3 regions of the Vibrio sp. NH-7 genome follow, and region 3 is predicted to be linked to each of the others. Evidence: predicted binding sites of a transcription regulator. Region 3 holds the regulator's gene; each other region holds the start of a gene.
What was found. The regulator CRP, encoded in region 3, controls carbon source genes, mostly activating them, when cyclic AMP is high. The targets are predictions, from matches to a motif close to TGTGANNNNNNTCACA.

Region 1 (11,098 bases), 440 kb from region 3:
TTTCAAGTGTCGCTTGAACCCTTGTGTCGCCAAGCCATTGCCATGTTACACCAAGTACTGGATGCCTTTGCACGAATGGATGTCGATGCCGCCGCTGAAGTGTATAAGCTTGATGACAAGATAGACGCGGAATATGAGGCGGTCATTCGCCAGTTAATGACCTACATGATGGAAGACCCTAAGAACATTCCGAATATCTTGCAGGTCATGTGGTCTGCGCGTGCGATTGAGCGCGTTGGCGATCGTTGTCAAAACATTTGTGAGTACATCATCTACTTTGTCAAAGGCAAAGATGTTCGCCACTTGGGCGAACAAAGTATTGATGATGCGTTGAAATAAAATTTCTAATACTTTTCGGGGACAAACGTTTGATCTTCAATAGGCGCTCGAATATACCCTTCTTTGTTTAATTCAGGTAGTTCTACGGCAGGGTATTCTACTTCGTGATAATCAATTTGGCTCAAAAGGTGACTGATGCAGTTGAGGCGAGCGCGTTTTTTATCATCAGAAGGGACCACCCACCAAGGGCAATGCTTGGTATCGGTATAGGCGAACATTTTGTCTTTAGCCTCTGAGTATTCAGCCCAGCGGTTGCGTGACTCTAAGTCCATGGGGCTGAACTTCCAGCGCTTGATTGGGGTGTTGATGCGTCCTAAAAAGCGTTTTTCTTGCTCTTCATCGGATACGGAAAACCAATACTTGAGCAGAATAATCCCAGAACGCTGCAACATGCGTTCGAACTCAGGGCATGAGCGCAGGAACTCGTCGTATTGATCATCACTGCAAAAGCCCATTACTTTCTCTACACCCGCGCGGTTGTACCAACTGCGGTCAAACAGTACGATTTCTCCAGCGGCAGGCAAATGCGCCACGTAACGTTGAAAGTACCATTGAGTTTTCTCTTTTTCGGTCGGAGTCGGCAGCGCGGCAATTCGACAAATACGTGGGTTAAGTTTTTCGGTGATGCGTTTAATAACACCGCCTTTACCGGCGGCGTCTCGTCCTTCGAAGATAACAACGACCTTCAGACCTTCTTGCTTAACCCACTCTTGTAGCTTGACCAGTTCGACTTGAAGCTTCTCGAGTTCGTTCTCGTAAAACTTTTTATCCAGTTTCGCCATCTGCTTCTCCCTACTGCGGCTGCTCTAACTATCAATATGTTAGCACTAGAGCCGAGTAAGATAAGAATTACCGCTGAGAACTGAGAGCCTTTACGACCTTTTGAATTTTGTCTGCGCAGGTAACCGGAATGGTGAAGTCATCTACGTCATTCGCGCCCATCTTAGCTTTACTGTCGGCGAGCGCCATGTGACTGCGACGAGTCGACTTCCCTGAAAGGTGAACCTCTCTCACGCCAGTCTTCGTAACGATTTGAACCACGTTGCTATCGGTTAATCCCGCGCCTGCCATGATAGAGACACGTCCGTCGGCTAAGCGCACCATCTCTGCGAGCACATCAATGCCTTGTTCAACATTTTCCGCGAGTCCAGAGGTGAGTATACGTTCACAGCCTAGTGTTGTGATTTGCTCAATGGCTTCGCGGTAATTACTGCATTGATCAATGGCTCGGTGAAAGGTTGTTCCTAAGCCATACAGGTTAGCGCGGTCCATGATTTGTTGAGCCAAAGCGATATTGATTGTGCCGTCGGCATTCAACATACCAAATACGATGCCTTGTAAGCCCGCTTCTGCCGCAGCTTCAATGTCGAGCAGCATGGCATCTATATCATCTTGATCGTAAAGAAAATCCCCTTGGCGAGGACGAATCATGGCATAGACTGGGACGGTGGAAATCTGCGCCGCTTTTTTCATAAAACCAAAGCTCGGTGTGAGTCCGCCTAAAGCAAGAGAGGAGCAGAGCTCTATTCGAGTCGCGCCACCTTGAATGGCTTGATGGAGGGATTCTAAGTTGTCGATACAGACTTCGATATGATGGTTCATCGTGATTCTCGGTAGCAGGAAACTGTCTCAATCATAGCGCGAGGACTCATCAGGTATTAGGGTAAAGCTGAGGAATTTACTTTCCCTAAAAGCAAAAGCCTCAGCGTAGTGCTGAGGCTTGAATGCATTTTGGAGGTTGATTAAGCGGCGTCTTCTTGCGGCTCGTCAGCAGTATCTTCGACTGCTTCAACTTTCTTTGCTTTCTTCGGAGCTGGCTTGCGCTTCGCTCCAAGTGCATACAGCACTTCTTCTTTGTTTTGAGCTAGGAACATCGCCAAGTCTTCTTGCTTGCCTTCGTCTTCTAGCAGGTCACTTTTACCCAGTAGCTCGAACAGCTCATCCGCCATATCAAGCATTTTGTCATATGCGTCAGCTTCCGCTTTAGAGGTAAAAGTCATTTTCTCTTCTCCATTGCGTTCTACCACGTACTTGACGATTACAGCCATGGTTGGTCCTCTAGTCAAAATTTATCAAAATCATTACTGGCTTTTTATACAGTTTTTGACCAATTAAGTCTAGATGAGGCGGTGATTCTGAGATCCAAGTGGCTACTCTTTGCGCCCGTGCTGTCTAACTTGTTGAATCTTTCCGCCACTGATAGCAAAACTCAATAAAGGTTTTCAGCAGTGGGCTTTGATACTTCTCTTTATGGACCAGCAACCAGTAGCGTCTTTTCATATCGAGAGGCAACTTGAGCTCAACAACGCGGCCGTTTTGAATCGCGGGCTCAGCGGATAATCTCGACAAACAGCCCAACCCCAACCCTGCTGAAACACTATTAATCAATGCTTCGGTGGTATTGAGCTGAAAGGACTCATGCCAATGCTCAAGGCGAGGCGCTATCACGCGAAGGAAAAACTCTCTTGAGCCCGAGCCTGGCTCTCGGAGTATCCACTCGCTGTTTTCTAAGTCGCCCACGCGAACGTGAGTTTGTTTCACTAGCGGGGAATCTGGCGGGCAGATTACGCACATTTCATCCTCACTGAACTGCTGAGAGATTAATTGCGGATGCAAGGTCTTCCCTTCGATCAACGCGAGATCGAGTTCATAGTCGACCAACTTTTCGCAGATCAACGCTGAGTTGGAGATAAACAAGCTTTGCGACCTATGTTGCGTCTGTTGACGAAAATCACTAAGCAGATAAGGCGCGACTTGGTTGCCTATGGTGTCACTGGCGCCAATTTTCAGCTCGCCCGACAAGGTTTGGTCGTTATCGAAGAGTTGCTCAATATCTTGCGCTCGCTCAATAAGCTCATCAGCCAATGGCAGTAACTTCTGCCCCTCTTGATTGAGAATAAGACGGTTGTTTACCCGGTCAAATAGGGAGTGGCCGATCTGTTTCTCGAGTTCTGAGAGCGCCATGCTGACGGCGGCTTTGGATAGAAACAGCGCTTCAGACGCGGAGGTGAGCGTCTTGTGCTGAGTAATCGTGATAAACACTTTGAGTTGTTTGAGCGAAATATTGGCTGCCATAAAGTCGTTTAGTTTGGTTGAACAAGTGTTTTAAATAATTAGATGTTTTCGAACGTTTGGCAAGCGTAAACTGAACGCCTAAACAAAGAGTGTGTGAGGCAACAATGATTAAAGCAGCAAAAGCAAAAGTGATGGGTGCGCCAACCCCAATGGCTGGCTTAGCGCTAGGGATTGCCAGTTTAGGTTGGTGTTGGGAAAACGCCGCGTCGTTTAGTGGTTATGCGCAATGGACAGGAGCTGCGCTAGCGAGTGTGTTGCTCATTGTGCTAGCCGTTAAATTTCTTTTTCACCGTCATTTGTTGAGTGAAGATTTAGCGCACCCTGTCGTGGGCAGTGTGGTGCCGACCTTCGCGATGGGCACCATGGTGGTGTCTAACTCTTTGGGGCACTTTCACCCGATGCTAGGAGATGGACTGTGGCTGGTGGCCGTTGGTTTACACGTTGTCTTTTTGGTGAGTTTTCTTTACCACCGCGCTAAGGACTTTGAGCTACACCATATGGTTCCGAGCTGGTTTGTACCACCGGTAGGCATTATCGTTGCCGATGTATCGTTTTCAGGTAACCCTGCACTGAGCGGTATTGCTAATGGTGCCTTGATGTTTGGTATGTTGGCGTATGCGGTCATGCTACCCATGATGATTTATCGCTTTATGTTCAGTCAGGAAATTCCTGATGCTGCTAAACCGACAATGGCAATTCTTGCGGCGCCTGCAAGCTTATCACTGGCGGGCTACCTAACAGTGAGTAGCGAGCCTTCACCAGTGATCGTGGGTCTGCTGTTTGGCATTGCGGTATTAATGACTGCGATCATCTATCTGGCCTTCTTTAAACTACTGAGATTGCCATTTAGTCCTGGCTATGCGGCGTTTACCTTCCCAATGGTGATCGGCTCAACGGCGCTCTATAAACTTGCAGCATGGATGGAACACGTTGGCGTAGCGGCAGAGTATGTTTGCCAAGTGCACTGGCTGGCTGGGTTTGAACTGGTCATCGCGACCGCGGTGGTGAGCTACGTGGCGCTGCGTTACTTAGCCTTTTATCGACCAGTCAGTCAGGCTTTGGGTTTTACTGCCCGCCCTTAGAATTGCATCTGTAGGATCTGACTTGCCGCTCAACTTGTTCAAGGGTTGAGCGGCTATTTTGATTCGAGCCAAATCATACGCTTATAGTGCTCTGCTAACCGTCTTGCTTGTGCTAGTCTCAATCCTAATTAGGGCAAGATCAGCGTGAGTACATTTTGTTTACTGTTTATCATTCCAATCAAGTCGATGTTTTAAAGTCACTCCTCGTTGAGCTGGTAAGACTCAATCCACTAGAAAACCCTTTTGAAGCCGAGCAAATTCTGGTGCAAAGCCCGGGTATGTCGCAGTGGCTGAAGATGGAGCTTGCCAAAGAATTTGGTGTTGCTGCCAACATTGAGTTTCCGCTGCCAGCGACCTTCATCTGGAACATGTTTACTGAAGTGTTGCCTGACGTTCCCAAACGCAGTGCCTTTAATAAAGAAGCGATGACTTGGAAGTTAATGCGCATCTTGCCTGACATGCTGACGCAAGCGGAATTTGAACCGCTGCGCCGCTACTTGGACAAGGATCAAGACAGCAGCAAGCTCTATCAACTGTCCGAGAAAATTGCCGATATCTTTGATGGCTATTTGGTTTACAGACCTGAGTGGATCGCCAGTTGGGAAGCAGGTCAGCCTGTTCTAGAACTGGAAGAGGAGCACCCATGGCAGCCCATTTTGTGGCAAGCGCTGTATGACCATACCATCGCGTTAGACCAATCACCTTACCATCGCGCCAATCTGTACGAGCATTTTATCGACACCTTGGAAAACTATAACGGTGACTTTTCACATCTGCCTAAGCGTCTGTTTGTCTTCGGTATTACTTCGCTTCCACCCCGTTATATGGATGCTTTGAAAGCGATTGGTGAGCACATTGACGTCCACCTTATGTTTACCAACCCGTGCCGTTATTACTGGGGGGAAGTGCGAGACAGAAAATACCTTGCGCGTTTGGCGGCGAAACATCGTAAACATCTGGTTTGGAAAGAGAACCACTCAGAACTGGAAGGTGAGTCCGCACAGCTAAAAGGCGGTATTGACGATAACCTAGATGATGAGCTACACACTGACGTTGTCGGCAACAGTTTGTTGGCGTCCATGGGCAAACTTGGCCGCGACAACATGTACTTACTATCGCAACTTGAATCGAACGAGATTGAAGCCTTTGTTGATGTCGAGCGAGATTCTCTGCTCCATCAACTGCAAGCCGACATTCTCAATCTAGAAGAGCATCAAGACGATGAGCAGCTTGAAACCAGCCAGCATAAGCAAGTCGTTATTGGTGGGGACAACTCGGTATCTTTGCACGCTTGCCATAGCCCAATGCGCGAAGTGGAAGTGCTTCATGATCAGTTGCTAGGGATGTTTGATGCAGATCCAACGCTAAAACCACGCGATATCATCGTGATGGTGGCAGACATCAATGCTTACAGTCCTGCGATTCAGGCGGTGTTTGGTAATGCGCCAGGTGAGCGCTTTATTCCTTACTCTATTTCTGACCGAACCGCTGATCAAGAGAGCCCCATTCTCAACGCTTTCATGCAACTGGTGAACTTACCCAACACACGTTGTCTTGCTTCAGAACTATTGGAGCTGCTAGAAACGCCCGCTATTTTGGCTCGTTTTGGTTTGACGGAAGATGACTTCATTCAGGCTAAGCAGTGGGTCGAGGAGTCGGGGATTCGCTGGGGGCTAAATAGAGCCACAGGGCGCGAATTTGAGTTGCCAGACACTCAGCAAAATACGTGGCAGTTTGGTATCGAGCGTATGCTGCTTGGCTACGCAATGCCTGAATCGGCGGGCTTGTTTAATGGTGCGAATGGCGCGCTTGCACCCTATAACGAAGTGCAAGGAATGGGTGCTGAGTTGGCAGGGAAACTGGCGCACTTTATTCAGTGTATCGAGGCATACCGGGCCCAACTCAGTTTGACTCAGTCGATTGACGCATGGCGGGAAACCTTAACGCACCTTCTCGATGATTTCTTTTCGGTAGAATTAGAAGGTGAAGTTGCATTAAAGTCTATTCGCGATACGTTATCGGCGTTAAAAGAACAATTAAGTGACGCCGCGTTTGAACAAGATCTAACCCCTTCGGTTATCACTCAGTATTTGCAAAACAAGCTTTCGGGGACCAGAGTGAGCCAGCGCTTCCTAGCGGGTCAAGTAAACTTCTGTACCTTGATGCCGATGCGCTCAATACCGTTTAGAACCGTCTGTTTGCTGGGCATGAATGACGGAGTGTATCCGCGTTCAATGCCACCTGAAGGTTTTGATTTGATGACAGGGCGAGCAAAGCCCGGCGATCGATCTCGCCGAGATGATGACCGCTATCTGTTCTTAGAAGCGATGCTCTCTGCGCAGCAGACGTTATACATCAGCTATGTGGGACGCTCGATTCAAGACAACACCGAGCGCGTCCCTTCGGTGCTGGTGTCTGAGTTGTTGGAGTATTGCCATCAAAATTACTGCTTAGAAGGCGATCAGGCACTGGCGTGCGATGAATCGGGTGATCGTTTGTTGGCTTCCTTAATCTCCCATCATCCGATGGTGCCGTTCAGCCCAACCGCATTTATTGGCACGCAGCCAAGCTATGCGAAAGAGTGGTTACCCGCGGCCAATCGGCAAGGGCAGCAAAGTGGTCTGTTTAATCGCCAGCTTGAAGATTATCTTTTGGATGCTACTTACCCACTGGAGTTGGATCTCGTTGAGTTGCAGCGTTTCTGGCGATTGCCTGTGCAATATTTCTTTAACCGCCGTCTAAAAGTGATGTTTGAGCCGCCATTACCTGTTATGGAAGATGATGAGCCATTTGTGCTTGGAGGGCTAGAGAGCTACCAAATTCGAGACAGTTTGTTAGCTGCGTTATTAGAGCCGCAACAAGATAGCCAAACCGTGATTGAGCAATTTATTGCTACCCAACGTGCGCAAGGCAAACTGCCCGTTGGCGCATTTGGCGATATCGAGTTTGAAACCAATCGCGTCCAAACCGAAGAGTTGGTCGAGAAGATTGGCTTCTTGTGCCAATCTGCCGCTGACGATCTTGAAGTCAAGCTTGAGTTTGATGCGTTAGGAGAGAACAAGCCTGTGCTGTTTACTGGTTGGCTTACCCAGTTTTATCAGTCGGGGCTGATTCGTTTTCGCAGTGGTCAAATCCGCTCGCAAGATTACCTATCGGCATGGATTGATCACCTTGCTATGTCTGCAATGGGGCACGCTAAACGAACGCATATGATTGGTTACGATCGCAAAGAAGGCGTGGTGCACTTAGTCTACCCAGCAATGGAGGATGCACAGCAAGCGAAAGCTCTGCTGGCCGAGCTCATTGGCCTGTTCTACCAAGGGATGACCGAGCCTTTGTGCTATTTCCCGAAAACGGCATTGGCTTGTATTGAGGCTGGATTTAGTCGAGGGAATTGGGTGGACGATGAAGAAAAGTCACGCAAGAAAATGGCGGACGTCTTCAACGACAGTTATATGGCGACTGGTGAAGGCAACAATGCATACATTTCCCGGATTTGGCCCGCTTGGAACGAAGAGTTGGCGACCAAAGCTCGAGACATATCAGTAAGGGTGATTCAAGCACCAAGGCTCATGGTGAAATCAAATGATGAGTTGGAATAAGAAAGTAGGTGGCCGCCAGTAAATCATTATAGTGTAGGGCGTTCGCTGTACGGCCACAGGTCAGAGGGACCATGATTCGGTTGGTCTCTTGCAGCACAGATGGCTGCTCAACACGTGGGGCGCATACTAACGGTTAGAATAATATTCTGCTGTGAGAGGGATCGCATAAAACTCTCACTTTTAAAGGATATTTATTAATAAGTCGCATTTTTAAGCCGGGATCACAGTTGGTTGTCGGCTTTACATTCAAAGGGCAAATATTCTATGACTGCATCGTCTATGGTGACTCCGCTAAATACCATGACTTTTCCTCTTCATGGCGCACGTCTGATAGAGGCTTCTGCGGGTACAGGTAAAACCTTTACCATCGCAGGTCTCTATTTGCGGTTGTTATTGGGGCACGGTAGTTCAGAAACTCAACATCAAACTCCGTTAACAGTCGATCAAATCTTAGTTGTGACGTTTACCGAGGCGGCAACCGCAGAGCTACGAGATCGAATTCGAGCGCGAATCCATGATGCTAGATTAGCCTTTGCCCGAGGCCAAAGTCATGACCCTGTGATTCAGCCCTTGCTTGACGAGATTGACGATCACAAGCAGGCGGCTAACATTCTTCTGCAAGCAGAACGGCAGATGGACGAAGCGGCGGTCTACACCATCCACGGTTTTTGCCAAAGAATGTTGACTCAAAACGCCTTTGAATCTGGCAGTCGATTTAACAACGAGTTTGTGACCGATGAAAGCCACCTAAAAGCGCAAATTGTTGCCGACTACTGGCGACGTAATTTTTATCCTCTGCCGATTCAATTGGCAGGTGAAGTGCGCCGAATTTGGGGATCGCCAGCTGCATTGCTGTCGGAAGTGTCCAGTTACCTAACCGGAGCGCCGTTGGCATTGTCGGTGAAGGCTATGCAGGGCAGCTTAGCGGATCTTCATCAACAAAACCTTGCGGCGATTGATGCGCTTAAAGCGCAGTGGCGTGCTGGACAAGATGACTATTTAGCGTTGATCAGTGAGTCTGACATCAACAAACGTAGCTACAGCAAAAAGTCGTTGCCGGCATGGCTAGAGACCGTCAATGTCTGGGCTAGCACTGAGACGGTCAGTTATGACTTTCCTGATAAGCTGGAAAAGTTTGCCCAAACCGTATTGATAGAAAAAACGCCGAAAGGCAGTGCGCCGCAGCACGATACTTTTATCGCGATTGACGATTTTCTTGCCAATCCAATCAGCTTAAAAGCGCCGATCTTGGCGCACGCGATTGAACATTGCCGTGAGATGCTTACCAGCGCGAAACAGCAGAAGCAGTGGCTATCATTTGACGATTTACTCACCCAGCTATCGGCATCGATAGACGGTGATGAAATGGGCTTACTTGCTGAGCGAATTCGCACCTTGTATCCAGTGGCGATGATCGATGAGTTTCAAGATACCGACCCACTACAATACAGCATTTTTAGCCGTATCTACCTCGACCATCTTCAGTGTGGCTTGTTTATGATCGGAGACCCGAAACAAGCCATCTACGGTTTTCGCGGCGCTGATATTTTTACTTACATCAAAGCAAGAAATCAGGTCTCTTCCCATTTCACCTTGGGCACTAACTGGCGTTCGAGCGCGGATATGGTTGCGGCGGTCAACCAAATTTTCTCTTTGCCGACAAGCCCATTTATCTACGACCAAGATATTCCCTTTCTTCCTGTTAATCACAGTCCAAACGCTGAAAAAAGGGTTTGGACTATGGCAGGCCAAAAGCAACCCGCGCTGACGTATTGGCTGCAAGATGCCGACGAAAAGCCGCTGCCAAAAGGGGAATATTTGTCGGCAATGGCGAAAGCAACGGCGGACCAAATTCAAACCATTCTTTCAGCGGCGCAAATTGGTGAAGCCCACTTTGAAGATGGTAAAGGAGCGCAGGCAGTTCAAGCCGGCGACATTGCGGTGCTGGTGAGAACTGGCAGCGAAGGACGAATGGTGAAAGAGGCATTGGCGAAACAAGGGATCGCCAGTGTCTACCTATCTAACCGAGACAGCGTATTTACCTCAGTGGTGGCGGCAGATTTACAACGTTTGCTGCAAGCGGTGCTGACGCCGGAAAATGATCGGGCACTGCGAGCGAGTTTGGCGTCTGAACTGTTTGCCTTAGATGCCGGAACCCTAGACAAGCTCAACAACGATGAAAATGAGTGGGAAAGCGCCATCAATGAGTTCAAAGAGTATCGTAAGCTTTGGGTTCAGCGAGGTGTTCTACCTATGCTGCGTAGTGTGATGAGCAAACGTCACATTGCAGAACGACTCCTCGAAGAAGACAACGGTGAGCGTAACCTGACCGACTTAATGCACATCGGCGAATTGTTGCAGCAAGCCAGTACAGAACTGGACAGTGACCATGGGTTACTGCGTTGGTTGGCGCAAGCGATCAGCGATGCACAAAATGGGCTCGGGGGCAGCGAAGACCAAATCCAACGCTTAGAATCTGAACGTAACCTCGTCCAGATTGTGACGATTCATAAGTCGAAAGGTTTGGAATATGACTTAGTCTTTTTGCCTTTTGTGCTCAGTTACCGCGAAGCAAGCGAGGCCAAATACTACGACGCGACTCAAGACAGAACCATTCTCGATATCACCAAGCATGAAGCATCCCTCAAGCAAGCGGATAAAGAGCGTTTAGCGGAGGATCTCCGTTTGATTTATGTTGCATTGACGCGTGCGGTCTATGGTTGTTTTATTGGCGCTGCACCACTGAGAAATGGCCGCTCAACCAAGGAGCCAACAGGCGTTCACCACAGTGCGATGGGCTATCTTCTTCAAGACGGGCAAGAAGGTGGAATCAATGATTTAGCGCGAGCGATTCAAGCTCAGGTTGAAGCGTTGGATCCGGTGGTTTGCACGGGATTACCTGATGAGCATGAGGCACCGTTGCACGTTGTGGCAACGGAGACAGAGACGCTTCACGCTCGCACCTTGGCGCAAAGCATCGACCGAAACTGGCGGATCACC
Region 2 (11,098 bases), on a different replicon from region 3:
GGATAGCGCCGTCGTCAGCATCAAGGTATGGACCAAGGAATGAAAATGGGTCAACAAACGTTGCATGAGAAAGCTGGTTATACGCTTGCGTTTTTTTGTCCAGAATAGCCGTTTTCAAATGTATCTCTCCCTAACCGAACTTTCATGTATCGACTTGGCACTGTGAATGGGTGAATTCTGTCCCTATCCCTCACCATTGGGGCACGGTATTAGCAAGCAAAAAGAAACCATCACATAGGCTAAGTTGATATTATTGTTCTAATTTATAAAAAAGCCCGCCATATGATTGCGGGCTTAAAATAGCGTTCTGAAAGTGTACTGAATTACGCTTTTACATAGAGTGACTAAGTCGATATTTTTCTATGTAAAAGGTGAAAGCAGCGACTATTTGCTTACCTTAGCACGAACTTCTGTCAGCTTGTGAGCAATACGGTTCACGCCTTCCTGCGCAAACACTTCATCTAGGTTCATCGACAACTTACGACGCCAGTTTGGATACTCGTCGACCGTACCTGGAATGTTAACAGGTTGATCCATTTCCAACCAATCTTCTAACTGAACACTCAGCAAGGTTGAAGCGCCCGCAGCCACATGCAGCTGCAACGCTTCGGCTAAATATGAATCCATCGGAACGTACTGAGCGTCACGGCCCACGCCTTCTGGTAGGTAACCGTGCCATGCTACAGAATCTAGAATGCCTTGCTTACATTCTAAGCGGCCTTCAAACAAGCCTTTGAGCTGTTCTTCGTCTGGATACAAGCCAAGCTCTTGACCCATTTTAAGGTCATCGCAGTGCCAGAAGCCTCTCAATGTCGGCATATCGTGAGTACATAGCGCAGACATAGATTGCTCAGCGTAATGCGCCGGAGAGATAAAGCCACCGTCATCTTCCGACGTTTCGAAGAAGAACACCTTGTAGGAGTGAACGCCAGCATCACGAAGAATTTCAACAATTTCATCCGGCACGGTTCCTAAATCTTCACCAATCACACTACATTGGTGACGGTGCGATTCAAGCGCCAAGATTGCCAGCATGTCTTCAACTGGGTAGTAGATGTACGCGCCTTTGGTCGCGTTTTCACCTTTTGGAATCCACCATAGACGCAACAAACCAAGCACGTGGTCAATGCGAAGTGCACCACAGTGTTTCATGTTGGCACGCAGAAGCTGGATGTACGCATCGTAGCTTGTCGCTTTCAAGACTTGAGGATTAAGTGGTGGTAAGCCCCAGTTTTGACCCAATGGACCTAAGATATCTGGTGGCGCGCCGATGCTGGCATCAAGGATCAAGTTACCATTATCCGCCCACGTTTCCGCGCCAGAGTCCGCCACGCCAACCGCTAGGTCACGATACAGCCCCACAGACATGCCTTTCTCTTCAGCCAGTGCTTGCGCTTCTTTGATTTGAGAGTCTGCAACCCACTGCAAGTACATGTAAAGATGCACTTTATCTTGGTTCTGAGTAATAAACTTCTGCACTGCGGCATTATCAAATTGACGCAGTTCTTCAGGGAATACAGGCCAGCCCCAAACGTTGTTATCTTCAGCATGCAATGTCGCGTGCAGCGCATCAAATGCCGCTTGGTGGACTAGGCTGTCGCCACCTTGTTCAACAAAGGCCAAGAATGCTTGAGCGCGCTCGCTGTTTTTGTCGAGGTGACGTTTCTTAAACTCATTGAACAGCAGTGGCAGCACACTCATTTTCAGTTCTGACACTTCGGTGTAGTTGACCCAGTGAGAGTCACGCGCTTTTTGTAGGCGTTGCTGGAATTCCGCACTGCCTACCATTTGCTGCGCTTCAATGCTCAATGAAAACTCAGGCACTGAGCTCACGTCGATGTATAGGATGTTTAACCAACGACGAGAAGACGGGCTATATGGGCTCGCCCCTTCTGGGTTGGCAGGAAAGAGTGAGTGAATTGGGTTTAAGCCAACAAAATCACCACCGCGAGAGGCGATATCCGCAACCAGCTGTTTTAGGTCGCCAAAGTCACCCATCCCCCAGTTGTGCTGAGTGCGAAGTGTATAAAGTTGGACACTTGGGCCCCACATTTTTTTGCCGTTTTCGATGTCTGCTTGCTTGAAACACGCTTTTGGCGTCACGATCAGCGTCATCTCGTATGGCGACTTGCGACGCTTACGTGTCACGGTCAATTTGTGGTAACCCCAAGGCAAATCACTTGGTAGTGCAAACACTAAAGGGCCACCCTCTTTGCGCTCATCACGCACGATCTGAGACTGAAGATAGCCTTCAAGTACCTCTCCTTGCTCAGTCGCCAGCTGCCAGCTAAATTCGCTTTCTCGGGCACTTGCACCCAAGTTCAATGCCACCTCTACAGGCTCGCCATCACGAATTACTAATACTGGTTCAAGCACATCTTTCTTATGCTTTTTCTCTGCCGATTGTAGAAGAGTTTCATCATTGGTTACGTCGTAGCCTAAAGACGCAAGTAAGTGACGGATCGTTTCGTCCTCAACTTTTGCTTCATCTCCCCACGCGCTTACGTAGCTGTCGGCAATTCTTGCCATTTCAGCGACTTGTTTTAATGCGTTTTGTTCTTTCATCGCTCTCTCCGAAGGACTGCGTATACCTTCAAAATGTAGGGTATTTAATAGATTAAAAGAGTGAGCCAAGACCCGAAGGTCTTGGCTTTATAAGTAAATTAGCGTTTTACTGACTCTAATTTCCAAATGTTGTTCACATAGTCTCGAATTGAGCGGTCTGATGTGAACTTGCCAACCAAGGCGGTGTTGAGAATGGCTTTCTTCGCCCAACCTGCTTGGTCTTGGTATTGTTTGCCCATCTCTTCGTGCGCTTGAACGTACGATGCAAAGTCAGCCAAACATAGGTATGGGTCGCCACCATCAAGCAGGCTATCGAATGTTGCTCGTAGCAAGCCAGGTTGACCTGGAGTGAACTCATCACCCGTTAGCAAATCAAGCGACGCTTTCAGCAGTGGATCCGCGTGGTAGTAGTCGTAAGGGTTGTAACCTTGTGCTTTCAGCGCTTGTACACCCTCAACGTCTAGACCGAAGATGTAGATGTTTTCATCACCAACTTCTTCACGAATCTCTACGTTTGCACCATCCATCGTACCAATCGTTAGCGCACCGTTTAGCGCCATTTTCATGTTACCGGTACCTGATGCTTCTTTACCCGCTAGCGAGATTTGTTGAGAAACATCTGCCGCTGGGATGATGATCTCTGCCATGCTCACGCGGTAGTCAGGAATGAAGACCACTTTTAGCTTGTTGCCAATACGTGGGTCGTTATTGATCTTCTCAGCAACCTTGTTGACCGCAAAAATGATCTCTTTCGCTAGGTGGTAACCCGGCGCAGCTTTGGCAGCGAAGAAACACACGCGTGGCGTACATTCAAAGCTAGGATCATTGATGATGCGGTGGTAAAGCGACAAGATGTGTAGCAAGTCTAGGTGTTGACGCTTGTACTCGTGCAGACGCTTAATTTGAACGTCGAAGATCGCGTTAGTATCAAGCTCGATGCCCATGTTTTCTTGAACCCAATCCGCCAAGCGCTGTTTGTTTTGCTTCTTAACGGCCATAAATGCTTTTTGGAACTTCGCATCCGTCGCGTATTGAGCAATGCCTTCAAGTAGCTCTAGTTTTGCAGGCCATTCTGTGCCGATTTTCTCTGAGATGAGGTTAGACAAACCTGGGTTACAGAACTTCAACCAACGACGTGGTGTAATACCATTAGTTACGTTTGTCAGTTTACCTGGGAAGATCTCATTGAACTCAGGGAACAGGTCTTTTTTAACCAGTTGTGAGTGCAGCGCTGCAACGCCATTCACCTTGTACGAACCAATCACACATAGGTTTGCCATGCGAACCATACGGTTGAAACCTTCTTGGATGATAGAAAGCTTCGCTTGCTTCTCACCATCACCAGGCCACATTTTACGAACTTCTTGTAGGAAGCGGTGGTTGATTTCAAAGATGATTTCCATATGACGTGGAAGTAGACGTTGAATCAACGACTCTGGCCATGTCTCTAATGCTTCTGGTAATAGCGTGTGGTTGGTGTACGCAAAAGTATTCGCGCTGATTTCCCACGCTTTATCCCAAGACAGACCTTTCTCATCGACAAGGATGCGCATCAATTCAGGAATCGCAATCGTTGGGTGCGTATCGTTTAGCTGAATCGTTTCTTGCTTTGGAAGATCCGCGAGTGCAAAACCTGCCGCTTCATGACGACGTAGAATGTCGCGTACTGATGCTGCTGAGTGGAAGTACTGCTGCATTAGACGCAGAGTTTTGCCTTTCTCGTGGTTGTCGTTCGGGTACAGAACTTTGGTGATGTTGCCTGCATCGATAAGTGAGTGCTGCGCTTCAAAGTAATCACCGTTGTTAAAGCTCGCAAGTGAGAATGGAGCAATCGCCTGACATTCCCAAAGACGCAGTGGGTACACCGTGTCTGATTCGTAGCCCACGATTGGTAAGTCCCAAGGCATCGCTTTTACCGTCATGCCTGGTACCCATTTACGAACTTCTTTGCCATTCACATATTCAACGTCAACGTGACCGTAGAAGCCAATCTCTTGTGCCAATTCTGGACGAGCCACTTCCCAAGGGTAGCCTTCAACACCACGCCATGCGTCTGGCGCTTCTTTTTGACGGCCTTCTTCGAAAGATTGCTTAAACAAACCGTACTCGTAGTGCAGACCGTAGCCCACAGTTGGGAATTCTTGAGCCGCACATGAATCCATGAAACACGCCGCAAGACGACCTAAACCGCCATTACCTAGCGAAGGGTCACGCTCTTCTTCAAGTAGGTCCGTCAGGTTTTGGCCCAGCTCAGCCATCGCTTCAGTGATTTGCTCGTAAAGGCCCATGCTGATGAGGTTGTTACCCGTCAAGCGGCCAATGAGGAATTCAAGTGATAGGTAGTTAACGCTTTTTGCGTTTTGGATTTTAGGATCTTGTTCCGTTTTTAGCAGATCGAGTGTCGTTATCTCTGCTAACGCCTTACCCATTGCTAGGTACCATTCACGTGCCGTTGCTGTCTCTTCGGTCTTTGCATACGTTGCTGAAAGGTGCATTTTCACGTCATGTTGGAAAGTCGCTTTATCAAAGCTTGTCTGTTGCGTAGGTTTCATTAGAGAAATCTCACTTATTGGTTCTAATTCATCTGAGGCATATCGTGCATGGGCACGGCTAGCAAAACATCCTCCTCCAAAACGGCTTATTAGGAGGAGGGCTCAGGGCGTAGAGGGAGGACACCTCAAAGCAGAGTGATCTGACTCTCAGTTCACTATTCCTGAGCGCAGACCCTGGTGATTGAGATCACACCATCAACGAATTAACCCTACATCCTGTTTATGAAACTTGTTGGTTCAGAAAAACAACCAATTGATGGATATGTATACTTGATCACATTAAGTTTTCATCTGTTACTCAGTTTTCATCATTTTCGGTGCAACAAAGGATAGAAGTCGCACTCACAACTCGCAATAAAGGTGACAAGAGTCACAATTTAGGGGCGTAGATAACAACAAAGTGTGAATTACACAAAAATCTCGTGGTTGATCAATAACTGTGGGGTTCGTTCTCAAGTAACATCGCTGTCAACAAGGCCTATTGGCTATTTATTCACCACCCCTAGCAGAGTGAATAACAACAATTAGGGGTATTGAGCAGGGAAAAGAAGATGTGGATTCCTTCTAAGTTAACCCGACCGGGTCGATTACATAATGCTATCGTTCGTCCGCGAGTTTTAGATTTGTTGCAACAAGCCCCTTGCTACAAACTGGTCCTTTTCCGCTCTCCGGCGGGGTATGGCAAAACCACGATGGCGGCTCAATGGCTATCGGACAAAGTTAACGTCGGTTGGTACAGCATAGACGAAAGTGACAACGACTCTTTCCGTTTTATGAACTACCTATTACAAGCATTGAACAAAGCAACCAACAACGCTTGCCCTAACGCGCAAAAACTCGCCGAGAAACGCCAGTTCTCCTCTCTTCATTCTCTGTTTGGCGAAGTCTTCTCTGAAATGTCGGCGTTCCATCAAGAGTGCTACCTCGTGCTCGATGATTATCACCTGATCAGTGATGAAGAAATCCACGAAGCCATGCGTTTCTTCCTCAAGCACATGCCAGACAACCTAACGCTTGTCGTCACGAGTCGCGCCGCGCCTCCATTGGGCACCGCAAACTTACGCGTTCGTGACTTGATGATTGAAATTGGCAACGAGCTGTTGGCGTTTGATACCGAAGAGACCACAAGATTCTTTAATCAGCGTGTGGCTGATGGCATTGATGACATTACCGCAAACAACCTACGAGCGTACGTTGAGGGGTGGCCTTCCGCATTGCAACTTATCGCGTTGCAAGCGCAGCATCAGCATAAAACCTTAGCCCAGTCCGCCGAGTCATTTTCTGAATTTAACCATGCTCATCTATGGGATTACCTTGTCGAAGAGGTGTTTGATTTACTGGATGCAGAAACTCGCTTATTCCTACTCCAGTGTTCTATCCTTGATCACTTCAATGATGAGTTGGTGTCTGCCCTCACCCAGCGTGATGATGCGCTGAGCATGATTGAATCGTTAAACCGCTTTGGTCTGTTCATTCACCCGCTGGAAGGCGAACAAAACTGGTATCGCTTCCACAATCTGTTTGCGGAGTTCTTAACGCACGAACGCTCTGCGCGTATTCCCCAGCAGGAAACCGAGCTACACCAAACCGCAGCGAAAGCGTGGCTGAAGCTCTCTTCTCCTCATCAAGCGCTTTACCATGCGCAAAAAGCAAAAAATAGCCAGTTAATTGCCGACATCTTGCTGCAATATGGGTGGAAAATGTTCAATGGCGGCGAGCTGCAAAGTGTCGAAAAGGCCATTGAGACGCTCAGCCCTGAGCAACTCTACAGCGAACCGAAACTGTGCATGCTTCAGGCTTGGCTAGCGCAAAGCCAGCACAGATACAATGATGTTGGCGATTTGCTCTCTAAAGCCGATGCGCAAATGAAAGCCTTTAACGTGGTTTTAAGCACCAAAGAGCAAGGCGAGTTCAACGCACTACGTGCCCAAGTTGCAATTAACCAGAATGAGCCTGAAAAAGCCCTTGAGCTAGCGGAATTGTCACTGAGCCAACTCGACAGTACCGTCTATCGTAGTCGTATCGTTGCGACCTCTGTTGTGGGCGAAGTTAACCACGTATTAGGCCACTTAAGCCGTGCACTGCCAATGATGCAACAAACCGAAAAGCTGGCAAGACAATACCAAGTCTACCACCAAGCCTTATGGGCCATGCTGCAACAAAGCGAAATCTTGATCGCTCAAGGTTACGTTCAAGCCGCGTACGAAGTGCAAGACAATGCCTTCAAACTGATAGAAGAGCAGCAGTTACAACAAGTTCCCCTGCATGAGTTTCTGCTTCGTGTTCGAGCGCAAATCCTTTGGTGCTGGAACCGCTTAGATGAAGCGGAAGAGTGCGCATACAAAGGGCTTGATATCCTAGGGAATCACAGTCCAAGTAAGCACTTACATAGCTACTCAATGTTGGCGCGTATTGCCATTGGCCGAGGGGAGCTCGACAAAGCGGGTAAGTTCATCGACCAAATTGTGCATCTGCAGAAACAGTCAACCTACCACGTTGATTGGACAGCGAACGCCTCACTGTCATTGATTTTATTCTGGCAAGCGCGCGGCGATCTGGAGGCCATTCGTCAATGGCTGGACACCACCGTTAAGCCAGAGCAAGCGTGTAACCACTTTACTCAACTTCAATGGCGTAACATTGCCCGCGCGCAGATTGCACTGGAAGAGTTCGAGCAAGCGGAGCAAACCTTAGCTTTCTTGCAAGAACAAGCAAACAATAACGAATTGCTTACCGACACCAACCGCAACTTGATTGTGGAAGCGGTTTTGGCTATTTCTCTCAAGGACGAAGAGAAAGCCCGAGATCGACTTAAGCAGGCGTTGGCGCTGACCAATCAGACGGGTATGTTGGGCAACTTCTTGGTTGATGGCGCGAAGATTGGCCATATTCTGGAGAAACTCAATAACAAGAATGAACTAGGGGATTTGGAACGTCACAGAGCTCAGCAACTGCTGAAGGACATTTCCACTACTCAGCGTAGCCGCTCGGTACATTTCGATGAAGAGTTCGTCGAGAAGTTGGTTAATCACCCAAACATCCCTGAACTTGTTCGTACTAGCCCACTAACCCAACGCGAATGGCAAGTGCTGGGTCTGATTTACTCAGGGTTTAGCAATGAACAAATCGCCCAAGAGTTGGATGTCGCAGGGACAACCATTAAAACTCACATTCGTAACTTGTACCAAAAACTTAATATCGCCAACCGCAAAGAAGCCATCAAAACCGCTGAAAACTTGCTTCAATTGATGGGCTACTAGCTCAAATAGAAACAAAAAGCGCAGCGATACCGCTGCGCTTTTCTCACCCGTAAAAGAAGAAGTTAATCATCGATCTCTGGCAAACTCGCCACTTCAATGTCTAACTGTGCACCCCATGATGGGTCATCACGCTCTTGCTTCACAACACCACGATTGTTTAGCCAAACAACGTTCTTGTCTGTTACAGGGTTAGCAGCGCCAGCTCCCCAATGGGTGTAACTGACCATATGACAAACATCAAACTCACCCGCCGCCACTTCAATCGAACGTTTGCCTAAGAACTGCTGAGTATAGGTAAAGTATTCCGATTGAAGCTGCTCAACCAAGGTACCTTCCGCTGCCTCAGTCACTTGAGTTAAGCTCGCGACTGCTGCGTCTTCATGCTCAACCGTTTTGCCCAACAGCAGTTCAGACTTCGCTACAGGGGTTGGTAGAACCACTTTGACATTACCCCAGCTGTTGCCACTTTCATCACGACCAATTTGACCGTAGTAATGATCTTGGTCTTCATACTGCGCTTCCACAAACACCACGCTATTGGCTTCATCATAGCCTTTCACTCGTGTTTGAGTTAGCGCTCCAGACGCATACTGCGCAGGTAAATCAGTGACATTGGAATCTGCAAGCCAAGAGAAGTTATCTCCCATATGCTCTAAGTGATACGTCCAATGCTGAGTATGACCCACCCAAGACATATTACGCGTTACATTTTGAACCCAAGTATCGCCTACTTGTTTTTCATAGTCGGCATCAGGCAATGAGTCTAGACAAGCTTGAAGAGTGAAAGGTTGGTAACTCGAGACAATAAATTCAGCAGCGGTTGAACCGAATAGATACTCATCCCCTTCTGCCTCATCACCATCGACATACCAAGTCACGCGCACGAAATCGTTATAAACAGCGAGGTAAAGCTTGTTATCCTCTCTGTTGAAATCACTCCAAGTTAGGTCATCTTCGAACGCTTCAGGGAGCGTGATTTCACGCAAGGTCTGGCCTTTATGTTCGATATCTTGCCAACTTCCTTGCGCCGCAAACTTGGTCAAAGCTTCCTCACCTTGATAGGCGTAATAAACAACGTCACCCACCGTTGTTAGCTGCGCGTATAAAATACCGTGGTTCGTCCCAGCCAATGGGATCAAGTCGGCGGTATCATGTGTTCCACTGCGGTCAGAGTCATTCACCGCAATCGTTGATGCAAGCGTCTTCAACCATACGCCGCCAGCACTAATACCGTTACACATGTTTCCTAGCGCTTGGTAACGATCCGGATCGGACTTCTCACACCAATCTCCTTTGTTGAAACCGTAGTACCCATCTTCAACCATGCTTGATTCAACTTTATAGGCCACACTATTGACTGGGAAAACGAGATCGCTATCAATGTGGTCAAGCCAATATTCAGAGTCATCCGCACCTTCTAGGATTTCACGCACATTCAAGTTGCTGATATTGACACGATCCGCGGAGATTTCCTGATCCAGTTCAGACAGCGCTGTTTTAACAAGTACGCTGCCGTCTTCACGACTCACCACTTCAACAACCGTATCATCCGCTGCAACCCAACCTTCTGCGCTTAGGAGCATTTGACCATCATCAGAGCCCGGCTCTTGGTGATGTTGCTCGAAGTCACCGGTTTGGTAGTCGTAGAAGAATTTAAGCTCTTCCACTTCAGATTCTTTGTTCACGCGGATGGCGCCAAACTCCAACTCAGGTGGAGCGTAGTCCTCTGCGTAGCTGTCAAACCAAACTAAACCGTCCGATTTTAGAACCTTAAGCAGGTCAACATCTTCACTGTTTTTAACCGCATCAAGCTCATCAAGTTTGTCTTTCAAGTTTTCTTGAGCCAGTTCTAACGGGAGTTCCTCAAGAATCTTGTCAATGTCGATGTCATCTTCTGCATTCCCGATATGAGACAACACGTCATCGACCACCTGCATCACTTGCTCGATGATCAGCTCCTTAAGTTCGTCGTCTTCAATGCCGGCCTTTGAAGCATCCAAAGAGTCGGTCGCGTTGGCCATCACCGATGCTGCAACTTGTGCAACCTTGTGAAGAGACATATACGCTTCGCGTTCCTCTTGAGTCATGGTGCTCGAAGCCTTTGCCGCAACATAGTCTTGTTCGAGATCGACTTTACCACCTAAGCTACCAAGTTGTCCTTTCACGACCGCTTTTGCATCTTCTAAGCTCTTGCCCTTTTCCACTTCATTTTGAACCAGTGTCGTCAACGGGCTAACAAATTCTGAGCCCGGAGGCGCGGTAAGTGTGTAGGCTTTAGTGAGGGGCGTGCCGGGGTTGTCTTGGTCGATGGTTTGACCTGGCACCACTTCAATCACAACCACGCCGCTTTGGCGCTGCTGAGCGGTCAGATTTGTTAGAGTGAACTCGCCATTTTCATCGGTCACCGCTGATGGCTCATCCGCATCACATGCCTTGTTCGCATTCAGATCCAGACACGCTATCGCGCCCTCTAGATAACCATCTGCCGCCCTTGCGGTAAAGGAAGATGTTGCCGGTGCGGTCGGGTCCGGATCCGAGCTTCCACCTCCGCCGCCACAAGCAGTTAAGCCGATTGCCACAGCCATCGCTAATACGGTACGTTGTGTGTTCATATCATTTCTCCGTTGAGTGAACTAATTCTTATAGCGCAGAGATATATAACCAATACTCAATAGAATCATTCAGTTACATTACAAGCGCGAATATGTCGCAAACATAGCA
Region 3 (11,098 bases):
CGCATTATCAAGTTTCCTAAAATGGGCTTCCGCTCGTTTGGCTTGATACGGATGCATTCCCAGCTCAACCAGCGCCTGACGGCCTAGATCGAGTGCACCGAGGAAGGTTTCACGAGAATAACTTTCAACGCCATGACTCAGCAACTGATAAGCTTCTACGCGACTGCGTGCTCGAGCGAGCAAACGTAGCTTAGGAAAATGCGTCTGACAGAGTTCTACGATCTTCATGATCTCATCCGGTGAGTCGGTACAAATGACCATGGCTTCGGCTTTGTCTGCACCAGCGGCTCGCAATAAATCGAGCTGAGTGGCGTCACCGTAGTAAACTTTGTAGCCATACTTTCTCAGCAATTGAATTTGGCTAGCATCACTTTCCAGCACCGTCACTTTGATCTTGTTGGCGTACATTAGACGGCCAATGATTTGACCAAAACGACCAAAGCCCGCAATGATGACTCGCGGCTGCTTATTGATGACATCACTAGCCAATGTTGCTTCTGTTTCTGCGTTCAGTCCTCTCGCATACCATTTGTTCTGCGCCATCAGTAATAGAGGGGTGGTGACCATAGATAAGCTGACCACAACAAGCAAGAAAGCCGTCTGCTCTTGGTTAAGTAACCCTTCGGCACTCGCAGCGGTAAAGATAACGAAGGCGAACTCACCACCTTGGCTTAAAATCGCCGCCATTTTACTGCGTGATTTTGCACGACTACCATAAAGACGCGCTAAGAAATAAAGAATCGCCCCTTTCACCGCAACCAAGCTGAATACCGCCACAAGGACAGCAAATGGTTCTAACGCAAGCAACCCCAAGTTGACCGCCATACCCACGGCAATAAAGAAGAGTCCAAGCAGCAAACCTTTAAACGGTTCTATCGCGATTTCTAACTCGTGACGATACTCGCTTTCCGCAAGTAACACACCAGCAAGAAAGGTTCCTAGCGCCATAGATAAACCAAGCTGCTTCATGATTAGAGCAATGCCTATCACCAGCAAGAGTGCCGCGACAGTAAACAATTCACGCACGCCACTAATCACGACATAACGGAACAATGGTCGCAGCAAGAAGTGACCACCAACCAACAGCCCGCCTACGCCAGCAAACATCCACAGCGCATCCCACGCATTGCCTGCCGTATTTCCGGCAAGTAAGGGCAAAATCGCCAACATGGGAATCACGGCGATATCTTGGAATAGCAATACGGCAAAACCCGATTGACCCGCTTCTTTGCCTGCCAACCCTTGCTCTTCAATCACTTTCAAAGCAATGGCTGTCGAGGAAAGCGCCAGTCCCATTCCAATTACTAAACTGGTTTGCCAACTGGTTCCCGCTAAATAAGCAACGCTGGATATCACACAAGTTGTGATGACCACTTGCGCGCCGCCTAAACCGAGAATCGGTCCTTTCATTTGTAATAGCTTTTTCGGGTTCAGCTCTAAACCGATCAGAAAGAGCAGCAAGACGACACCAAACTCAGCGAAGTGGAGAATCGCTTCAACGTCGCTGATCAAGCCTAGCCCCCAGGGGCCGATCGCTACACCAGCAAGAAGGTAACCCAATACCGAGCCAAGCCCCATCCGTTGAGCAAGGGGCACCGCCACTACCGCTGCAGTCAAGAAGATCACACTACTTTGGAGGAAATCACTTTCAAGCGCCATGCTCGCCTCCTAATTCTTCTGGGTAGACATACAAGGGGTCATTCAACCACTGTCGATACGCTTCAGCGTGTTGGTAGCGCTCCATTTCGGAGACATTTCTTGCCCAGTAAAGCACTAAAGGTTCAATCCAGTGCATTTGACACAATGCTGCAGTGAGCTCAAAAGGTTGAAGTATCTCTGATAAAGGATAGCGGTTGTAGCCACCTTTACTAAATGCTTCCTCTTGGCCTCCCGTCGTAATCACACTGCGCCAATATTTTCCCTTCAACGCCTCACCGCTACCAAACGCAAATCCTTTCCCGAGGACTCGGTCTAGCCATTCTTTCAGCAATGCTGGGCAAGAGTACATATAAAGAGGGTGATGAAACACGATCACATCATGTTCGATAAGTCGTTGGTGCTCCGCAGCGACATCAATAAAAAAATCGGGATAGTGCGCGTAAAGATCATGCACGGTGACATGCTCAAGTGATTGAATTTTCTTGAGCATCATTTGGTTGGCCACTGACGACTGTGACTCAGGGTGGGCATACAGCACCAAAACTTTGGGCTTTTGCGTGGCTAAACTCTGCATTCCTTGGACAGCAATCCTTGTGTTTCGAATGTATTCTATTGTTTTTATAGGTTATCAGTTTGTTATACGTGGTTAGCGCAAATAACGCAATAATCGACTTTTAATCTTATTCCCCCTACTATTCGACGCAATACGAGCAAAGATAAAGCAAACAACTATGATCACCTTCTCTGGCATACAGCTACTACGTGGCGGAAAACCCCTTCTTGAGCAAGCTTCAGCAACCATTCATCCCGGCGACAAAGTGGGCCTGGTCGGAAAAAATGGCTGCGGTAAGTCGACGCTTTTTGCATTAATAAAAGACGAGCTGTCTATTGATGCGGGTAACTTCAGCAAACCTGCTCATTGGGAACTAGCATGGGTCGCTCAAGAAACTCCTGCTCTCGAGCGTAGCGCCATTGAGTACGTCATCGATGGTGATCGTGAATATCGAAAGCTAGAAGCCGATCTTGCACAGGCGGAGCAACAAGACAAAGGGACGCTCGTTGCTGAAATTCACGGCCAAATTGAAACCATCGGTGGTTACAGTATCCGCGCTCGTGCGGCGGAATTATTGGATGGTTTAGGCTTTAGCCAAGAGCAAATGAGTTGGAACTTAACTCAGTTCTCGGGGGGCTGGCGTATGCGCTTGAACCTAGCTCAAGCTCTGCTTTGCCGTTCAGACTTATTGCTTCTTGATGAACCAACCAACCACTTGGACTTAGATGCCGTGATGTGGCTGGAACGCTGGCTACAAAACTACCCGGGGACACTCGTGCTTATCTCGCACGACCGAGACTTTCTCGATCCTATTGTCGGTCGTGTCATTCACGTCGAGAATCAGTTACTGAACGAGTACACCGGCAACTACTCATCATTTGAAGAACAGCGTGCTCAGAAGCTTATCTTGCAACAAGCGCAATTTGAGAAGCAACAAAAGCAGATGTCGCACATGCAAAGCTACATCGACCGCTTCCGCTACAAAGCCTCGAAAGCTCGCCAAGCACAGAGCCGAATTAAAGCCTTAGAGAAAATGGAGAAGGTTCTGCCTGCGCAGCTCGATAACCCATTCAGCTTCCAATTTCGCGATCCAGATGCGCTGCCAAACCCTATCATCATGATGGATGAGGTATCAGCAGGCTATGGCGATAATCTTATCTTAGAAAAAATCCGCCTCAACCTCGTACCTGGCAGTCGCATAGGTCTACTTGGTCGCAATGGCGCAGGTAAATCAACGCTGATTAAGTTACTTTCTCGTGAACTCAATCCTCAAGGGGGCGACTTAACCTATTCACAAGGCGTGAAGATTGGCTACTTTGCTCAGCATCAACTAGAAACGCTTCACCCAGAAGAAACACCGTTGCAGCACATGATGCAGATCGCGCCTGACAAGAATGAGCTCGAGCTGCGTAATTATCTCGGCAGTTTTGGCTTCCAAGGCGATAAAGCGCTAGAAAAAGTAGCGCCGTTTTCCGGTGGCGAGAAAGCACGTCTGGTGCTGGCATTAATCGTATGGCAAAAACCGAACTTGCTGCTGCTCGATGAACCAACGAACCACCTAGATTTGGATATGCGTCAAGCGCTAACTATGGCTCTGCAAACCTTTGAGGGGGCGATGGTGATTGTCTCGCACGACCGCTACCTACTGCGTGCGACCACCGATGATCTTTACCTGGTTCATGATCGCCAAGTTGCCCCATTTGATGGCGATTTGAACGACTACTACAAATGGCTAACAGAGCAACAAAAAGCGGAGCGACGTGAAGCCCAAGCTCAGCAACCAGAGAAAACGAGTGCGAACAGCGCGGCGGCAAAAAAAGACCAGAAACGCCGTGAAGCTGAATTTCGCAAGCAAACCGCGCCAATTCGCAAAAACCTGACAAAGTTAGAAGAAAAAATGGATAAGTTGGGTGAATCGTTAGCGGAAGCGGAAACGCAATTATCCGATAACTCACTTTATGAAGCCGAAAATAAAGCTAAACTTAATCAAGTACTCGCCATTCAAGCCAACAGCAAAGCCGAGCTTGAAGATGTTGAAATGGAATGGATGGCTCTCCAAGAAGAGCTAGAACAGATGGAGCAGGAGTTCAGTAGCCAATGAGTTCAGAGCACGCACAAATTTCTTTAACACTTGAGCGCTTGTGGCAATTTAGCTTGCAGTACTACAGTGTGCGAGAAGTAAAAGAGGCGTGCTTAGCTCTGCAAAATCAGTTTAAAGGTAACGTCAATTTATTACTGCTGCTCAAATGGCTCGACGAACAACAGGTCTGTTTTGGTGAGCAAGATTGGCATCGTGTTGAGGAGTGTCTCGGGCGCTCCGAAGCCCTACTCCTCAATTTCCGCGAGTTAAGGCGAAAGCTAAAAAGCCAAGTGCCAGACACTGTCTATCGAGAATCGCTTCAATTCGAACTGCAACTCGAAAAACAGCAGCAGTCTGATCTGGTTGATTGCATTAACAGTATTCAATTGGAAAAGAATCTCGGCGAGCCACTTACGCTTCGGTATTGCCGTCAACTTGGTGGCGAGCGCCTCTATTCAGCCTTCGCTGAGCCCATTGATAACATCGCCAACCTATAGAGACTGTTTATGACTCAGTTTGTCGCCGCCAAAGGGCTTTCCAATCCCCACCTTCAAACCCTAGCTCCGCGCTTAATTCGAAAAAAAGCGCTGTTTGAGCCTATCTGGCAAACACTTGATACCCCCGATGGTGACTTCCTTGACATCGCTTGGGGTGAAGATAACCAGACCACAGCGGCCAAAAGCAAACCGATTTTCGTTCTGTTCCACGGACTGGAAGGATGCTTCTACAGCCCTTACGCCAATGGCTTGATGGATGCGTTTAACAAACAAGGTTGGCTCTCCGTCATGATGCACTTTCGCGGCTGCAGCGGTAAGCCGAACAAGTTAGCGCGCGCTTATCACTCTGGTGAAGTCGAAGATGCCCGTTTCTTTTTGCAGTACCTCAATAGTCTATTTCCTTCTCAAAAGAAGGTTGCCGTTGGGATTTCACTTGGCGGAAATATGCTGGCGAACTACTTGGCTAAGTATAATCAAGACCCACTACTCGATGCCGCAACGATTGTCTCCGCGCCATTGGATCTCTCGGCCTGCTCGGAGCGAATTGAACAAGGCTTTTCTAAGCTCTACAAAAACTACTTACTCTCCTCTTTGAAAAAGAGCGCCTTGCAGAAGCACCACTTACTCAAGGGCGAGTTAGGGCTAACTTATCAATGCATCAAACGGGTGACGCGATTGTACGAGTTTGACGACTTAATCACCGCGCCGCTGCATGGATTTAAAGATGCCGAAGATTACTACCAGCGCTGTTCGGGCATCCACCGCCTGAAAGAGATCAAAGTCCCGACGCAAATCATTCATGCCAAAGACGACCCGTTTATGACTGATGCGGTGATCCCCAAGTATGTGCTGCCCGATAACATCGATTACCGGCTGTTTGATCAAGGCGGTCATGTCGGCTTTGTTACCGGCAGCGCCATCAAACCGCGGTTTTGGCTGGAAGAAGCCCTGCCCGCCTACTATGAAAGTCTCACCGATCCGGCATAATAGCGCCTCATCTGCGAACATAAAATCTAGAGGTATTTATGATTGTTCCTTGGCAAGACATTGCACCAGAGACATTAGAAAACTTGATTCGTGAGTTTGTCCTTAGGGAAGGAACCGACTACGGAGCGGTAGAGGTGTCACTGCAAAGCAAGATTGATCAAATTAAGAAACAGCTCGAGTCAGGTGATGCGGTCGTGGTTTTCTCCGAGTTACATGAAACCGTCGACATTCAACTCAAAAACAAATTTTAGAGAACTGCATACAATGACGGTTTACTAAAGCGTGCTATAGTGAACTCCGATTACAGGAACGTATTCAACGACAAGGTTTGTCATGTCAGCAAAACATCCAATTATTGCCGTTACCGGTTCTTCTGGCGCCGGTACTACCACTACTTCAGAAGCTTTCCGTAAGATGTTCAATATGATGAACGTCAAACCCGCATGGGTTGAAGGCGACAGCTTCCATCGCTTCACACGACCAGAAATGGATGTGGAGATCCGTAAGGCGCGCGAGCAAGGCCGCCATATTAGTTACTTTGGCCCACAAGCTAACGACTTTCCTGCGCTAGCAGAGTTCTTTCGTAAATATGGCCATGAAGGTACAGGGCAAGTTCGCCGCTACCTGCACACCTTTGACGAGGCAGTACCATACAACCAAATGCCTGGCACCTTCACCCCTTGGCAAGACTTGCCAGAGAACTCCGACGTTCTTTTCTACGAAGGGTTGCATGGCGGCGTCGTCGATGGCGATGTTAACGTTGCCCAGCATGTGGACTTCTTGATTGGCATGGTTCCAATCGTGAACTTAGAGTGGATTCAAAAGTTTGTTCGAGACACTCGCGATCGAGGTCACTCTCGTGAAGCGGTGATGGATTCGATTGTTCGTTCGATGGACGACTACCTCAACTACATCACCCCACAGTTTTCGCGCACCCACATTAACTTTCAACGAGTGCCGACCGTCGATACATCCAATCCTTTAAATGCAAAAGGCATCCCGAGCTTGGATGAGAGTTTCGTGGTCATTCGCTTGCGCGGAATTAAGAACGTCGATTTCCCATACTTACTGGCAATGATTGATGGTTCATTTATGTCGCGACATAACACCTTAGTCGTGCCTGGTGGCAAGATGAGTTTTGCGATGGAATTGATCGTTCGTCCTATCCTTCAGCAACTCATCGAAACAGGAAAAATTGGCTAGAACTCACGGCTAGAACACGATTACTTTTCATACCGTGATCATGTGCACAGTTTTGCGTAGCAAAACCCAAGTAGGACCCGATTAAAATCAAGAAATCGTTTTCGAAAAAGGATACTATTTGTAACCGAAACACAAGTTGGCTTGCAGCATTTGTAAAGTGCTCTTATCCTAGTAAGCCTATTTAAGGCTTAGCTAAAACATGGAAAGCGGCAAGCGTACCCTGCAGAGGAAGTGAGATATTATGGTTCTAGGTAAACCTCAAACCGACCCAACATTAGAGTGGTTCCTTTCACACTGTCATATTCATAAGTACCCATCAAAAAGCACGCTAATTCACGCGGGCGAGAAAGCTGAGACGTTGTACTACATCGTTAAAGGTTCAGTTGCGGTTCTTATTAAAGACGAAGAAGGTAAGGAAATGATCCTTTCTTACCTAAACCAAGGTGACTTTATCGGTGAACTTGGTCTATTCGAAGAAGACCAAGAGCGTACCGCATGGGTTCGTGCTAAATCTCCTTGTGAAGTAGCAGAAATTTCATTCAAGAAGTTCCGTCAGCTAATTCAAGTAAACCCAGATATCCTAATGCGCCTTTCAGCGCAAATGGCAAGCCGCCTTCAAGTGACTAGCCAAAAAGTGGGCGACCTTGCGTTCTTAGACGTTACTGGCCGTATCGCGCAAACGCTACTAAACCTAGCGAAGCAACCAGATGCGATGACTCACCCGGACGGCATGCAAATCAAGATCACTCGTCAAGAAATCGGTCAAATCGTTGGCTGTTCTCGTGAGACAGTAGGTCGTATCTTGAAGATGCTAGAAGAGCAGAACCTAATCTCTGCTCACGGTAAGACAATCGTTGTTTACGGTACTCGTTAATCTCGATTAACTGCTGAATTTTAAAAGCCACCCATTGGGTGGCTTTTTTGTTTGTGAGCAATACAAACTAGGTAATCCCTGTTCGAACTTACCCATTGGTGCTTTCAAAAATCTTATCAGCAGACGCCGCAACAAACCCTGGATAAAGCTCGCCGTTGCTCATTGGGTAACGCTTGGCAAACTCATAGAAACCACCCGGAATAATCTCTGTGCCTTCAGTAAATTGCACGGGGACTTTGTCTGCCATAGTAGATGACTGTTCGAGCAACACATCTGGGGAGCCTTTCACCTCACCACCAAACTCATTGATGGTAAAGCCTGCATCACGCAGATGGTTGTTCACATCAACCACTTCGCCAAACGCATTTAACTGATTCACGCTCACCGTAAAGTGGTTTGCACCATAACCATGGGCAGCTAACCAAGAAGCGTATTCACTCTCTTTTGCCAACGTCTGGAAATCAGCGTAGCTAAGATTCCACAAACGTCCGCCATACAAAAACTCTGGGCTTTGCAATTGAGAGGCGTCCACCTGCTCAACCAGTTTAGCCACGATGGCCTGCAACTCGGCTGAACACTCATCGACTTTGAGTTCACTGATGAATACTTTCGGTTGCGTTGGGTCTGGATGTTCAAAATGCTTGGCGACTAACTTTTTGCTCTCAAACACATAGTCACCACAAGGGGTGTAACCAGCATCAAGGAATGGTTGAGCCAGCGTCGCAATGCCTAACGGCTCAACATTGAAGGTGCGCAAAGCAATATGGTCGTTGATCAATGCTTCGTCTTCTTGCAGAAGTTGATGCACTTTTTCAGCAGAGGGACATAAGCGTTGAATATAGTCATTCCATAACGGTTGGAACAAAACATCTGGCGTCATAACGCCTCCTTGTATCGGGGTTGTTTACGTTAAAGAGAGCTTTATTAGTATTGTTTTTCGATATAAAAGAGGCCACCTAACCAAAATGTGTCCAGAAAATCTGATTAGGTAGCCTTCAACCTGTGACGTTTAAAGTGCCTTTCGGCTAAGAAAGGCAATAAGGGAAACCTTAGTGGTTTATTATGGTTATAGATCTAACCCTGGGCTTAACGTAGCAGGCAGCAATGTTTCGCTGCCTTCCATCGAAGCCATAGGGTAAGCACAATAGTCTGCGGCATAGTAAGCGCTTGGACGTAAATTACCCGATGCGCCTGGACCGCCAAATGGTGCATCACCACTCGCGCCAGTGAGCTGACGGTTGCGGTTTACGATACCCGCACGGATATGGTCAACAAAGTATTCCCACTCACTGTCATCGGTAGATACTAGGCCAGCCGATAAACCAAAGCGTGTGTCGTTAGCCAGTTCCACCGCTTTTTCCAAACCTCGGTAGCGAACGACTTGCAGCAACGGGCCGAAGTACTCTTCATCTGGCAGTTCTGCAATCGCAGTGACATCAATGATACCCGGTGTAACAAATGCCGCCTCACCCGCTTTCGCCTCGATTAGACTCTCACCGCCAAGCTTTTGCAGATTCGCTTGCGCAGCAAGGATAAAGTCAGCGGCAGCTTTTGAAATTTGAGGCCCCATAAACGGAGCAGGCTCTGCAAATGGCTGGTCGACACGGATCCTGTTGGTTGCTTCCACCAGTTTGCTCACTAGCAGGTCACCTTTCTCACCTACAGGCACATACAAGCGGCGGGCACAGGTACAACGCTGCCCTGCACTGATGAATGCCGATTGGATGATGGTGTAAACCGTGGCATCAAGGTCGCCGTAGTTGTCAGAAATCACCATCGGGTTATTGCCGCCCATCTCTAGCGCCAGCATCTTGCCCGGTTGTCCTGCAAACTGCTTGTGCAGAATATGCCCGGTGTTTGCACTACCCGTGAATAGCACGCCATCAAGACCTTTCGAATCAGCGAGCGCTATTCCCGTCTCTTTGGCACCTTGAACTAGGTTAATCACGCCCTTTGGTAAACCAACTTGATCCCACAGTTTCATCGCAAACTCACCGGTTAGTGGCGTTTGCTCAGATGGTTTGAATACCACGGTGTTACCGGCCAAAAGGGCTGGCACGATGTGACCATTTGGCAAATGACCAGGGAAGTTATACGGACCAAATACCGCCATCACACCCAGTGGGCGATGACGTAGCACAATCTGGTTGCCTGCTGCTTCGCGCTGCGCTTCACCGGTGCGGTCATGGTATGCACGAATCGAAATAGCAATTTTACCGGCCATTGCTGCCGCTTCTGTACGCGTTTCCCAGATTGGCTTGCCCGTTTCTTTGGCAATGATTTCCGCAATCTGCTCGCTGTTCTCTTTCACTTTTTCGGCAAAGGCTAAAACAATCGCCTCGCGCTCAGCAAAGCTCATTTTCTTCCAACCGACAAACGCACTGCGTGCCGCCGATACCGCTTGCTCGACTTGTTCAGGCGTTGCACTGTCGCCTTGCCAAATCACTTCGTTGTTGTACGGGCTTTGTGAGCTCATCGGCTCGCCTTGTCCCGCAACCCATTCACCTGCAATCCAATGTGTCATAACTTCTTCCTTCAAATTCTTTATACATTCAGGCTTACTGAGCCAACATTCGAACGAATTCGCCTTCGCTTACTTTGAGTGCATCCGCTACCTCAGGAGAAAGAATCACGGATTCGGTCTCTCGGTCATAGGCCGCTTTTGCCGCTGTCGCGCGGAAATTTTCAAAAGACGTATTAGAAATTAAGTAATCGTTCGCGCTTGAATGCTCCGCGATGGTCACTTTGGCTCGGAACGAGTGACGTACCGATTCAATATTACGCACATCACATTCAACCGTTGGGCCACCATCGAAAATATCGACGTAGTTACGGCAAGTGAAACCTTCCTTTTCAAGTAAGCGCAGCGCTGGGCGTGTGTTCTCGTGCACTTCACCAATTACCGCTTGTGCTTCTTTGCTTAGCAGGTTGATGTAGATGGGCAGCTTAGGCATAAGGTCGGCAATAAAGCCTTTCTTACCGATACCTGTTAGGTAGTCAGCCATGGTGAAATCAATCGAGAAGAAATGCTCTTGCAGCCACTGCCAGAAAGGCGAATTACCTTCTGCATCAGACACACCACGCATCTCAGCGAACACCGTTTTAGAGAAGCGATGTGGGTGCTCAGCCATCATTAAGAAGCGACACTTCGACATAAGACGACCATTCAAACCACCACGGAATGTTGGTCTTAGGAACAGTGTACAAATCTCACTACATCCGGTGTAGTTGTTACCAAATGTCAG

Region 1: a site for CRP is predicted at 8,249-8,264, ahead of recB (exodeoxyribonuclease V subunit beta). Genes of this name have one in related genera too.
Region 2: a site for CRP is predicted at 5,477-5,492, ahead of malT (HTH-type transcriptional regulator MalT). Genes of this name have one in related genera too.

What each region holds. Positions count from the first base shown of each region.
Region 1 covers NZ_CM132187.1:710,175-721,272, forward strand. Annotated here, with positions in the region: gene phoU (phosphate signaling complex protein PhoU) at 1-339, shown strand, start outside; gene ppk2 (polyphosphate kinase 2) at 345-1,121, opposite strand; gene ACUALS_RS03475 (copper homeostasis protein CutC) at 1,189-1,941, opposite strand; gene ACUALS_RS03480 (YebG family protein) at 2,082-2,387, opposite strand; gene ACUALS_RS03485 (LysR substrate-binding domain-containing protein) at 2,512-3,414, opposite strand; gene ACUALS_RS03490 (TDT family transporter) at 3,519-4,496, shown strand; gene recC (exodeoxyribonuclease V subunit gamma) at 4,652-8,098, shown strand; gene recB (exodeoxyribonuclease V subunit beta) at 8,363-11,098, shown strand, end outside.
Region 2 covers NZ_CM132188.1:109,110-120,207, reverse strand. Annotated here, with positions in the region: gene glgB (1,4-alpha-glucan branching protein GlgB) at 1-118, opposite strand, end outside; gene malQ (4-alpha-glucanotransferase) at 385-2,565, opposite strand; gene ACUALS_RS14915 (glycogen/starch/alpha-glucan phosphorylase) at 2,664-5,117, opposite strand; gene malT (HTH-type transcriptional regulator MalT) at 5,669-8,377, shown strand; gene ACUALS_RS14905 (hypothetical protein) at 8,440-10,989, opposite strand.
Region 3 covers NZ_CM132187.1:268,332-279,429, reverse strand. Annotated here, with positions in the region: gene kefB (glutathione-regulated potassium-efflux system protein KefB) at 1-1,659, opposite strand, end outside; gene kefG (glutathione-regulated potassium-efflux system ancillary protein KefG) at 1,649-2,233, opposite strand; gene ACUALS_RS01330 (ABC transporter ATP-binding protein) at 2,391-4,313, shown strand; gene ACUALS_RS01325 (TIGR02444 family protein) at 4,310-4,789, shown strand; gene ACUALS_RS01320 (hydrolase) at 4,799-5,776, shown strand; gene ACUALS_RS01315 (YheU family protein) at 5,815-6,027, shown strand; gene ACUALS_RS01310 (phosphoribulokinase) at 6,110-6,979, shown strand; gene crp (cAMP-activated global transcriptional regulator CRP) at 7,221-7,853, shown strand; gene ACUALS_RS01300 (2-oxoadipate dioxygenase/decarboxylase family protein) at 7,942-8,733, opposite strand; gene astD (succinylglutamate-semialdehyde dehydrogenase) at 8,920-10,377, opposite strand; gene astA (arginine N-succinyltransferase) at 10,412-11,098, opposite strand, start outside.